DNA from 3 places in the Roseibium sp. QJM3NY_11 genome. Region 1 is predicted to be linked to each of the others. Evidence: predicted binding sites of a transcription regulator. Region 1 holds the regulator's gene; each other region holds the start of a gene.
The links. Region 1 encodes LexA, which represses DNA repair genes until DNA is damaged. Its sites were predicted from a motif close to TGTTCNNNNTGTGTTCNG; they were not measured.
Positions count from the first base shown of each region.

Region 2: the regulator LexA is predicted to act here: its motif matches at 960-977, upstream of uvrA (excinuclease ABC subunit UvrA).
Region 3: the regulator LexA is predicted to act here: its motif matches at 1,748-1,765, upstream of parE (DNA topoisomerase IV subunit B).

Region 1 is NZ_CM149660.1:3,020,329-3,023,558, forward strand. Features, by position in the region: gene AC0VX3_RS13975 (ComEC/Rec2 family competence protein) at 1-1,245, shown strand, start outside; gene lexA (transcriptional repressor LexA) at 1,283-1,993, opposite strand; gene AC0VX3_RS13985 (PPC domain-containing DNA-binding protein) at 2,141-3,016, opposite strand; gene AC0VX3_RS13990 (acyl-CoA synthetase) at 3,013-3,230, opposite strand, start outside.
Region 2 is NZ_CM149660.1:3,374,871-3,378,100, forward strand. Features, by position in the region: gene AC0VX3_RS15600 (single-stranded DNA-binding protein) at 34-600, opposite strand; gene uvrA (excinuclease ABC subunit UvrA) at 1,228-3,230, shown strand, end outside.
Region 3 is NZ_CM149660.1:3,407,812-3,411,041, forward strand. Features, by position in the region: gene AC0VX3_RS15755 (tetratricopeptide repeat protein) at 326-1,258, opposite strand; gene parE (DNA topoisomerase IV subunit B) at 1,858-3,230, shown strand, end outside.

The DNA of each region.
Region 1 (3,230 bases):
GTCGCGATCGCGGGTCTGGTGTTGCTGCTGATTGCGCCCGAGCGCCTGTTTTTTCCCGGATTTCAGATGTCCTTTGCCGCAGTGATCTGCCTGGTCGCGGTGTATGATCTCTGGCGCCGGCGCGACCGGGAACTAACGGCCCGGGCCGCACGACCGGAAGGCCTGAAGCTGCTGATGTCGCATCTGGCAAAATGGAGCGCGGGGCTGTTCATCACCGCGCTTGTGGCCGGTCTGGCGACCGGGATCGTCGGCGCGCATCATTTTGGACGGGTCGCCCCTTACGGGCTGATCGGCAACATGCTGGGAATGCCGGTGTTCTCGCTTCTGGTCATGCCCATGGGGGTGCTTGCCCTCGTGCTGATGCCATTCGGTCTGGCGGGACTGCCTCTGGCCGTCATGTCGTTCGGCGTATCCGTACTCCTGAAGATTGCCGAATTCACCGCCGGGCTCGATGCGGGCGACGGGGTAACAGGCAGGCTGGACGGCGCGGCGGCGCTGCTGTTGCTGTGCGCCCTGTTCACCGGGCTGCTGCTGCCCGGGCGCACACGTCTGTGCGCGGCGCTGCCGCTGGCGGCCGGAATCCTCATCGCCGTCGGCTCGCGTCCGCCGGACATTCAGATCGCCGCCTCCGGCGGTCGTGTCGCGGCGCGTGATGACGGCGGTCTGCTGCGGTTTTCCGGTCGAAAGTCCGCCTTCCTGACGGAACTCTGGTTCCAGTACGAAGGGGTTCCTCCGGACGCGATTGGATCGCGCAAGATGAATTCGGAGCAAAGGCACTGCGACCCGCTCGGATGTGTTGTGCACGCTTATTCGGTTGCCGGTGAGCGCGCCGGGACAAAGGAAAGGTCTGTTGCCATCGCCTTGCCGAAATCCCTGGAGGCTTCGGATGACGATTGCCGGTATGCGGATATTATCGTGAGCGATCAGATCGTGCGGGAAGACTGCCGTGCGCGACTGGTTGTTGGCCCGGAAATCAGAACCTCCAGGGGCGCTGTTTCCATCTGGCTGTCAGCGGAGGAACCACGCGCGAGCATCTCCGGTCAGCAAGGAAAAGAAAAAGACAAAGAAAATGGAAAAGCAGAGGCACCAACGCCACCGCTTCCGATCGATCAAAACCGAAACGGCCGGGCTCCCGTGATCAGCAGAGTGATCTACGCAATTCCGGATCCGCCGAGACCATGGCACAGGCAGGGAACGGTGACGCGCGCATATCTGCGCCGCGCCGCGCGTGCCGATACGGAATGACCGGCGGCATTGCCGGGGCGTTATCTGGCGTTGCCGCTCAATATTGGCGGAAAAGAGCGACCAGCCGTCCCTGAACGCGGACCCGGCCAGGGCCGAAGATACGCGTTTCATAGGCCGGGTTGGCAGCCTCCAGCGCAATGGAGGCTCCCTTCTTGCGCAGCCGCTTCAGCGTTGCCTCCTCGTCATCCACCAGCGCGACGACGATATCTCCGCTGTCCGCATTGTCCGTCCGGCGGATCAGCACGGTGTCGCCGTCGAGGATGCCGGCCTCGATCATGGAATCGCCCCGCACTTCAAGAGCATAGTGTTCCCCCTTGCCGAGCAATTCCTGCGGCACGGTGATCGAATGACTGTGGGTCTGGATGGCCTCGATGGGAACACCGGCGGCAATGCGGCCCATGACCGGGATTTCCGTACCGGCGGACACCGGTTCTTCCACCTGTTTGGTGAATTCCGGTTTGCCAAGCGAGCCTTCGATCACTTCGGGAGAGAAACTGCCGCGTGCGCGCGGCGCGCCCAGACCCGGGGCGATCGAGTCGGGCAGGCGGACCACTTCCATGGCCCGGGCCCTGTTCGGCAGGCGCCGGATGAAGCCACGTTCCTCCAGGGCGGTAATAAGGCGGTGAATGCCGGATTTGGACCTGAGATCCAGCGCGTCCTTCATTTCGTCGAAAGACGGCGGAACACCGGTTTCCTTCAGTCTTTCGTGAATGAACATGAGCAGTTCATACTGCTTGCGCGTCAACATGTCGGTATCCCCTGGCCGCGAAATAGGCTGGTACAAATCAAGAACATGGTACCTGTTCCCATTGTGTTCTGCAAGGGTAAATGTTCTCTTACTGTTCCTGATCAACCTGCGCGCCGGTCGTGGCGGCACGTTCGCCCGCCCTAGGGGTCACTCCGGCACTGCGGTGCCCCTGATCAGGAGCTCGCAGGTAACAAGTGTCGGTGCGGTTCCGGGGCGCACGGTGCCCTGGTGAAGGGCTCCCTCCAGATCGACGCCACGTATGGGAAGCCTGAGCGGCGTGTCGCCGGTTTTTCCCGCGCCGGACCGCACAAGGATTTCCGATATCAGGCCGGTCATCGGGGATGTTTCCCGGAACGCCGCGCCGGCGAGACTACCGAGGCCGAAAACCTCAAAGTCCGGTTCCGCCAGAGCCGCGGCGAGTGCTGTCACACTGTCATGCAGGTCAGCGAACGGCGCGAGGGTGGCGATCAGGGCATTGTGAGGCCTGGTCGAGGCCCGCGGTTCGTCCGGTCTGACCCGAAACAGGGTGAATTCGGTCTCCGGATCCTCCGCGGCTTCGAATTTGGCGCCCTTTATGCCGTAGCCCGTGATCCGCGCGGCCTCGGCCGTTGCCAGCGTTTGCGGCAGCAAGTGGCCGAGATGGCCGGTGCCGCCTTCGTGCCAGCATGCGTGGATATGGGCAAACCATTGGCCGTCCTTCCAGCCGAGGATGGCCACGGCTTCGTCCAGAACGGCGCCGCCGGAGGTTCTCGTGTCGCTGTACCAGGCGGCGTGACGGTCGTCGATGGCCCGGTCCGGCATGACATAATCGAAAGGCGCCAGCGCCAGTCCACCGAGGTCGAGCACCGCGGAGCCGCACCCCTTCTGGTCGGCGAAGCTGCCCAGCGCGTCGATCAGGGGCGCGCCGCCGTCAAGCTCAAGCGAGACCGGGTCCGCGCGGCAGGTCATGCCGGGGCTGCGGTCCGTGGCTGCGGGTCCGGGATGCCGGATGTCCGCGAGGCTGTCCGGGGCAGGCCGTCTCACAGCAGACCCTTCTCGTCCAGATGGTCGCGCACCAGTTTCTTCGTGACCTTGCCATAGGCGCTGGTCGGCATCTGCGCGATGAAGAGATAGCGGGCGGGCAGTTTGTATCGGGCGACACGGTCCTGCAGGAACGCAGTGAGGTGCTGGGGATCCGGAGAGGCGCCATCCGCCGTCACGCATACCGCCAGGCCGACTTCGCCCCATTGCGGGTCTG
Region 2 (3,230 bases), 350 kb from region 1:
TGTGCGGGCTGCCACCGGGGTGGTCCGGCCCAATCAGAACGGAATTTCGTCGTCCATGGGTCCGCCACCGCCGCCGGATGGGCCACCCTGGCCGCCCCCGCCGCCGCCATAGCCGCCGCCGAAACCGCCCCCGGAGCCGCCGCCCGAACCGCCGCTGCCGCTGCCGCCGCCGCCGCCGCCGAAGCTGCCACCGCCGCCCTGGCTGTCATTGCCGTAATCCGGAAGGGAGCCGCCACCGGCGCCCTCGCCCCGGCCGTCGAGCATGGTCAGGTTGGAATTGAACCCCTGAAGGACGACTTCAGTGGAATACCGGTCCTGGCCGCCCTGGTCCTGCCATTTGCGGGTCTGCAACTGGCCTTCGAGATAGACCTTGGAGCCCTTGCGCAGGTAGTTTTCGGCGACCTTGCAAAGTCCTTCGTTGAAGATCACCACACGATGCCATTCGGTCTTCTCCCGGCGCTCGCCCGAGGTGCGGTCGCGCCAGGATTCCGATGTTGCTATCCGCAGATTGGCGATCGGACGCCCATCCTGCGTCCGGCGGATTTCCGGATCGGCACCGAGGTTGCCGACCAAAATGACTTTGTTGACGCTGCCCGCCATCCTGCACTCCTGTTGTTTTATCGCGGAACGGCCACATCTTGAACTTTTTCGCTACGTGTTTCGCCGTTCACGCGTTGCAAGCCATGCTGCTAAAGATCAGAACCCTAACGGCCCGCCAACAGCTTCGCGCGCATTTTCCTGTTTCAGCGGCCATTTTCCACAAGGCAGCCTCCAAGGCGCCGCAAGCCCTCCCGGGCCGAACCCGGCCAAACCAGCACCGCGCTCGGTTGCCTGGCCATGACACTCTATCCTGTCTCTGCTCCTGTGCGACATATTTGCCGTCGCGGCGTCAACGCCGGACCGCCGCCCGCACCCTGCCGGTCGCCCAGCCACGGGAAACAATCACCGACATCGGCGCATGTACTTGTTTTGTTCCTATCAGGTCTGTACAAGCGTTTCAATCGTATTGGCTGCGGAAACCGGAATTCGGACGCCTTCGAGGCCTACCCGACTGGAAGCGCCGCGTGAAACTGCTATATCGGGGCAAACGGATGCCACCGCGTGGGACCATCATGCGCCCGCCGCCGCACAAACAGCGGCACCATGCGCAAGAGCTCGGGAAGAATTGAAATGAAGACATCCAAGGGCGCACGGCCGGATGAAAGCTGGAAAAACGACCCCACCCGGATGCTCAGCGTCCGCGGCGCGCGGGAGCACAATCTCAAGGGGGTCGATCTTGACCTGCCGCGCGACCAGTTGATCGTCATGACCGGTCTTTCGGGATCGGGAAAGTCGTCTTTGGCCTTTGACACCATTTATGCCGAAGGTCAGCGCCGCTATGTGGAAAGCCTTTCGGCCTACGCGCGCCAGTTCCTGGAAATGATGCAGAAGCCGGATGTCGACCAGATCGACGGACTGTCTCCCGCCATCTCCATCGAACAGAAAACGACATCGCGCAATCCCCGTTCGACGGTCGGCACGGTCACCGAGATATATGACTATATGCGCCTGCTGTTTGCCCGGGTGGGGATCCCCTATTCGCCGGTGACCGGTCTGCCGATCGAAAGCCAGACCATCAGCCAGATGGTGGACAGGGTGCTCGCGCTCAAGGAAGGGTCACGGCTCTTTCTGCTGGCACCGATGGTGCGCGGCCGCAAGGGCGAGTACCGCAAGGAACTCGCGGAGCTCATGAAAAAGGGCTTTCAGCGCGTCAAGATCGACGGGACATTCCACGAGATCTCGGAGGCCCCCGCACTTGACAAGAAATTCAAGCATGACATCGACGTGGTCGTCGACCGTCTCGTCGTGCGCGGCGATATCGCGGGGCGGCTCGCGGATTCCCTTGAGACCGCGCTGAAACTGGCCGATGGCATTGCCATCGCCGAGTTCGCGGACAAGACCGACAAAAAGGGTGCGCCGGAACGGCTGATTTTCTCGGAAAAATTCGCCTGCCCGGTTTCGGGCTTCACAATCCCGGAAATCGAACCCCGGCTGTTCTCCTTCAACAATCCCTTCGGCGCCTGCCCGACATGCGACGGGCTCGGCACAACGCTGGCTTTCGAGGAAGACCTGGTGGTCCCGGATCATTCGTTGTCCCTGCGCGAAGGCGCCGTCCTGCCCTGGGCCAAGACCGGATCGACATCGCCCTACTACGCCCAGACCCTGGAAGCGCTGAGCAGCCATTTCGACGTTTCGATGGCGACCCCGTGGAAGGACCTCCCGGCAGAGGCCCGGGACGCCATCCTTCATGGCACGGGCAAGACCAAGATCGAGTTCGTGTATAATGACGGCGTGCGGTCCTACCGGACCGAAAAGACCTTCGAAGGTGTCGTCGGCAACATCGAGCGGCGCTGGCGCGAGACCGATTCAAGCTGGGTCCGTGAAGAGCTGGCCCGGTTCCAGTCCGACCACGCCTGCCCGGCCTGCAGCGGCTACCGGCTGAAGCCGGAAGCACTGGCGGTCAAGATCGCGAACATGCATATCGGCCAGGTGACCGAATTCTCCATCCGCAACGCCAGCGAATGGTTCGAGGAACTGCCCGCCAAACTCAATGAGAAACAGAGCGAAATCGCCGGACGAATTCTCAAGGAAATCCGGGAACGGCTCAAGTTTCTGAATGATGTCGGCCTTGAATATCTGACGCTGTCGCGCGCATCGGGCACATTGTCCGGCGGCGAAAGCCAGCGCATCCGGCTGGCGTCGCAGATCGGCTCCGGCCTGACCGGCGTGCTCTACGTGCTGGACGAACCCTCCATCGGTCTGCATCAGCGTGACAACGCCCGTCTCCTGGAAACGCTCAAGCATCTGCGTGACCTTGGCAATACGGTGATCGTCGTCGAGCACGACGAGGATGCGGTCCTGACCGCGGATTATGTCGTCGATGTCGGCCCCGGTGCAGGCGTTCATGGCGGCGAGGTCGTCGCCAAGGGCACGCCCGCTGAAGTCATGGCGAACCCGGCTTCGCTGACCGGGCAATATCTGACGGGCGCAAAGATGATCGCCCGCGCGGACAGCCGCCGGAAGATCAGCAAGAAGCGGCAGATCGCCGTCAAGGGCGCGCGCGGGAACAACCTCAAGGACATCGATGTCTCGGTTCCGCTGAGCACGTTCACATGTGTCACCGGCGTGTCCGGCGGCGGCAAGTCCACCTTCCTGATCGACACGCTCTACAAGGCCGCCGCCCGCCGCCT
Region 3 (3,230 bases), 390 kb from region 1:
CTTGGATCGGCGATTTTCTTTCGCCTGCTGTTCGCGGTGCAGCTTGTTGTTTTCGTGTTTTATGGCGGCTCTTTCGCCGCTGCCCAGAACGTTTCATGCACCTGCCGCTACCAGGGCGCGGACTACGGGCTGGGCGATTCCATCTGCCTGAAAAGTCCGGACGGAATGCGCATGGCAACCTGCGACATGGTCCTGAACAACACATCGTGGAAATTGAGCGATGCCCCCTGCCCGGTCAGCCGGGTGCCAGGGCACGATGGCGACCACCCACCCGAAACACCGTGGACGCCGCCCCGGCTCGAGACCGGCCTTCTTCATGCGGATTTCAGCCGTGCACATGCCGGTGCGTCCGGGCTCCCGGGCGGAGCCGACAGGCCCCGGTTGTGAACGGTGTGACGGCTATTGAGAAGGCAGTTGCTGCGCGGTGAGGACGTTCCGGCCGGTTCTGCTGCAGCCAGCCATCGGCCAGCGAACGGGCCATCTGGCGAACGGGTTCCGGCGATACGGCGAAATACTGTTCATGCATGGTGTTGATCCACGCCGCCTCGGTTCCCTGGGCCTGCTGACGGGCAACGGTCATCCACATCAGCCCGCGCGCTTTCTTCTTGTCCGACGTGCCAATGGCGTAAAGCGTTTCCCCGAGCCGTGCCTGGGCGCCGACATGCCCTTTCAGGGCGGCCAGATTGTACCAGCGAACGGCCATGCGATAATTTGAGCTCTGATACATCCGGCCCAGTTCGTACTGGGCGCCGGCATCGCCGAAATAAGAGGCGGCATGGGTGAAGATCTGCCTTGCCCTGGCCTCGTTTCTCGGGATGGCGCCGTCTATGCCGTCCAGGTAATAGGAGCCAAGTGCAACGAACGCACTGGAAACGAAAGGAGCATCCGGCGCATCCGGACGGTCGTCGCCATGTTCCCGCACGATCTGACTGTAATATTTGAATGCCTTCAGGTCGTCTTCCTTGACGCCGTCGCCCTTGGCATACATCTCGCCGAGCTTCCAGGCGGCCATGGGCTCGCCATTCTCGGCGGCGTATTGCAGCGAACCGAGGGCGGCTGTCTTGTCGCCGGAATAGTACTGGCGTGCCCCTGCGCGCAGGGCTTCCATCGGCGACAGGTCGTCCGGACCGATTGTCCTGTGCGGCGCAGGCTGGCCGTCGAATGCACCCGCCGGTCCGGCAAGTGCGATGACAATCAACGCCCCGAGCACAGTTCCGGCCTTGCCCATGCGTCGAAGCATCGTGCTTTTGTTGAGCATCCCTGTCACACAATTATCCGTCGGCAACGACTTGTCCTTCCGACGGACACTCTTGTTTTTTGTCCGCGCCATGCGCATTTGAAGTCTCTCACCCCTGCCAGGCCAGGCCCTTCAGGGTCGTTTTCCGGTTTGGCCCAAGATGGCCGATCATTTCGTTCTAAGTTGGGCTGCTTTGCGCCCAACTTGGATCAATTCCGGGTCTTTAGGTTCAGGCGCCGCCCTGATCGAGGCGGTCCCTCATGCATGGCCCGACTTAATTCATGTTAACGGGTGACCGCCAAAAATGGCCGAACATGGGCAATTGAATGTATTCGGCCATGCCGCGAATGACTCTGCCGGCAAGTGTTGCTGAATTGGCACATTCCGATATACCCCTCTCCCGATGGTTCCCGCTCATCACACCATGCCCGGGTTGACGAAGGGTTGCCGGAGCCGACAATTCCGCTTCAGGTCTGTTGAAAACGGGGGCTTTTGGCTCAAAACCTTTCCCGTTCTATCTTTGTCCTTCAAACTCTCTCTCGATTCGGTGTAGGTAACAGCGCTGATCATCGGGAAACCGGTACCCAGCATTCAACAGGCGATACGGCAGGCGACACGGAATGAGTTCAAAAGACGATCTATTTGCCGGCAACGCGGCGGTCTCCGCACCTCTTGCGCAAGACCCGCCCGCTCCAAAGCCGCAAAAAGCACGTTCCGTTGCACCTGTGGAAGTGCCCGATGACTATTCCGCGGCCGATATCGAGGTCCTGGAAGGACTTGAGCCTGTCAGACGGCGCCCCGGCATGTATATCGGCGGAACCGACGAAAAGGCGCTTCATCACCTGTTCGCGGAAGTCATCGACAACTCCATGGACGAGGCCGTTGCCGGGCACGCGACCTGGATCGATGTCAACCTGACAAGCGACGGCTATCTGACCATTACGGACAACGGACGCGGGATCCCTGTCGATCCGCATCCCAAGTTCAAGGACAAGTCCGCGCTCGAGGTCATCATGACCACCCTTCATGCCGGCGGAAAGTTCGACAGCAAGGTCTACGAGACATCCGGCGGCCTTCACGGCGTCGGCGTGTCCGTGGTCAACGCGCTCTCCGAGGAACTCGTCGTCGAGGTGGCCCGAAGCCGCAAGCTGTACCGCCAGGTGTTCCGCCGCGGCCAGCCACAGGGGCCGATCGAGCTGGTCGGTGACACTCAGAACCGGCGCGGCACGCAGGTCCGGTTCAAGCCGGACGAACAGATTTTCGGCAAGGGGGCGCACTTCAAGCCTGCGCGCCTTTTGAAGATGGCCCGGTCCAAGGCCTATCTATTCGGCGGTGTCGAGATCCGCTGGCACTGCACGCCCGACATGATACCGGAAAAAGACGAAACGCCGGCGGAAGCCGTCTTTCATTTTCCCGGCGGCCTCCGGGACTTTCTCGAAGAGCGTCTGCAAACCGAACGGCGTGTCGTCGACGAGGTCTTTTCCGGGCGCACCGACAATGCCGGAAAGCACGGCTCCGTCGAATGGGCGGTCAACTGGTTCGCGGGTGACGGGTTCGTCAATTCCTACTGCAACACGGTGCCGACTCCCGAAGGCGGCACGCATGAAGCCGGTTTCCGCTATGCGCTGCTGCGCGGCCTGAAGGCCTATGGCGAACTTACAAACAACAAGAAGGCCTCGATCATAACCGGTGACGACGTGATGACGTTGGCCGGCGGCATGCTGTCTGTCTTCATCCGCGAACCGGAGTTCGTCGGCCAGACCAAGGACAAGCTGTCGACCAACGAGGCGACCCGCATCACGGAAGTCGCGGTCCGCGATGCCTTCGACCATTGGCTGACGGCTTCTCCCAATCAGGCCAACAAACTTCTGGAGTGGGTGCTCGACCGCGCGGACGACCGCCTGCGCAGGCGGCAGGAAAAGGATGTGGCGCGCAAGACCGCCGTGCGCAAGCTGCGCCTGCCGGGCAAGCTCGCCGACTGTTCCGCCAATCA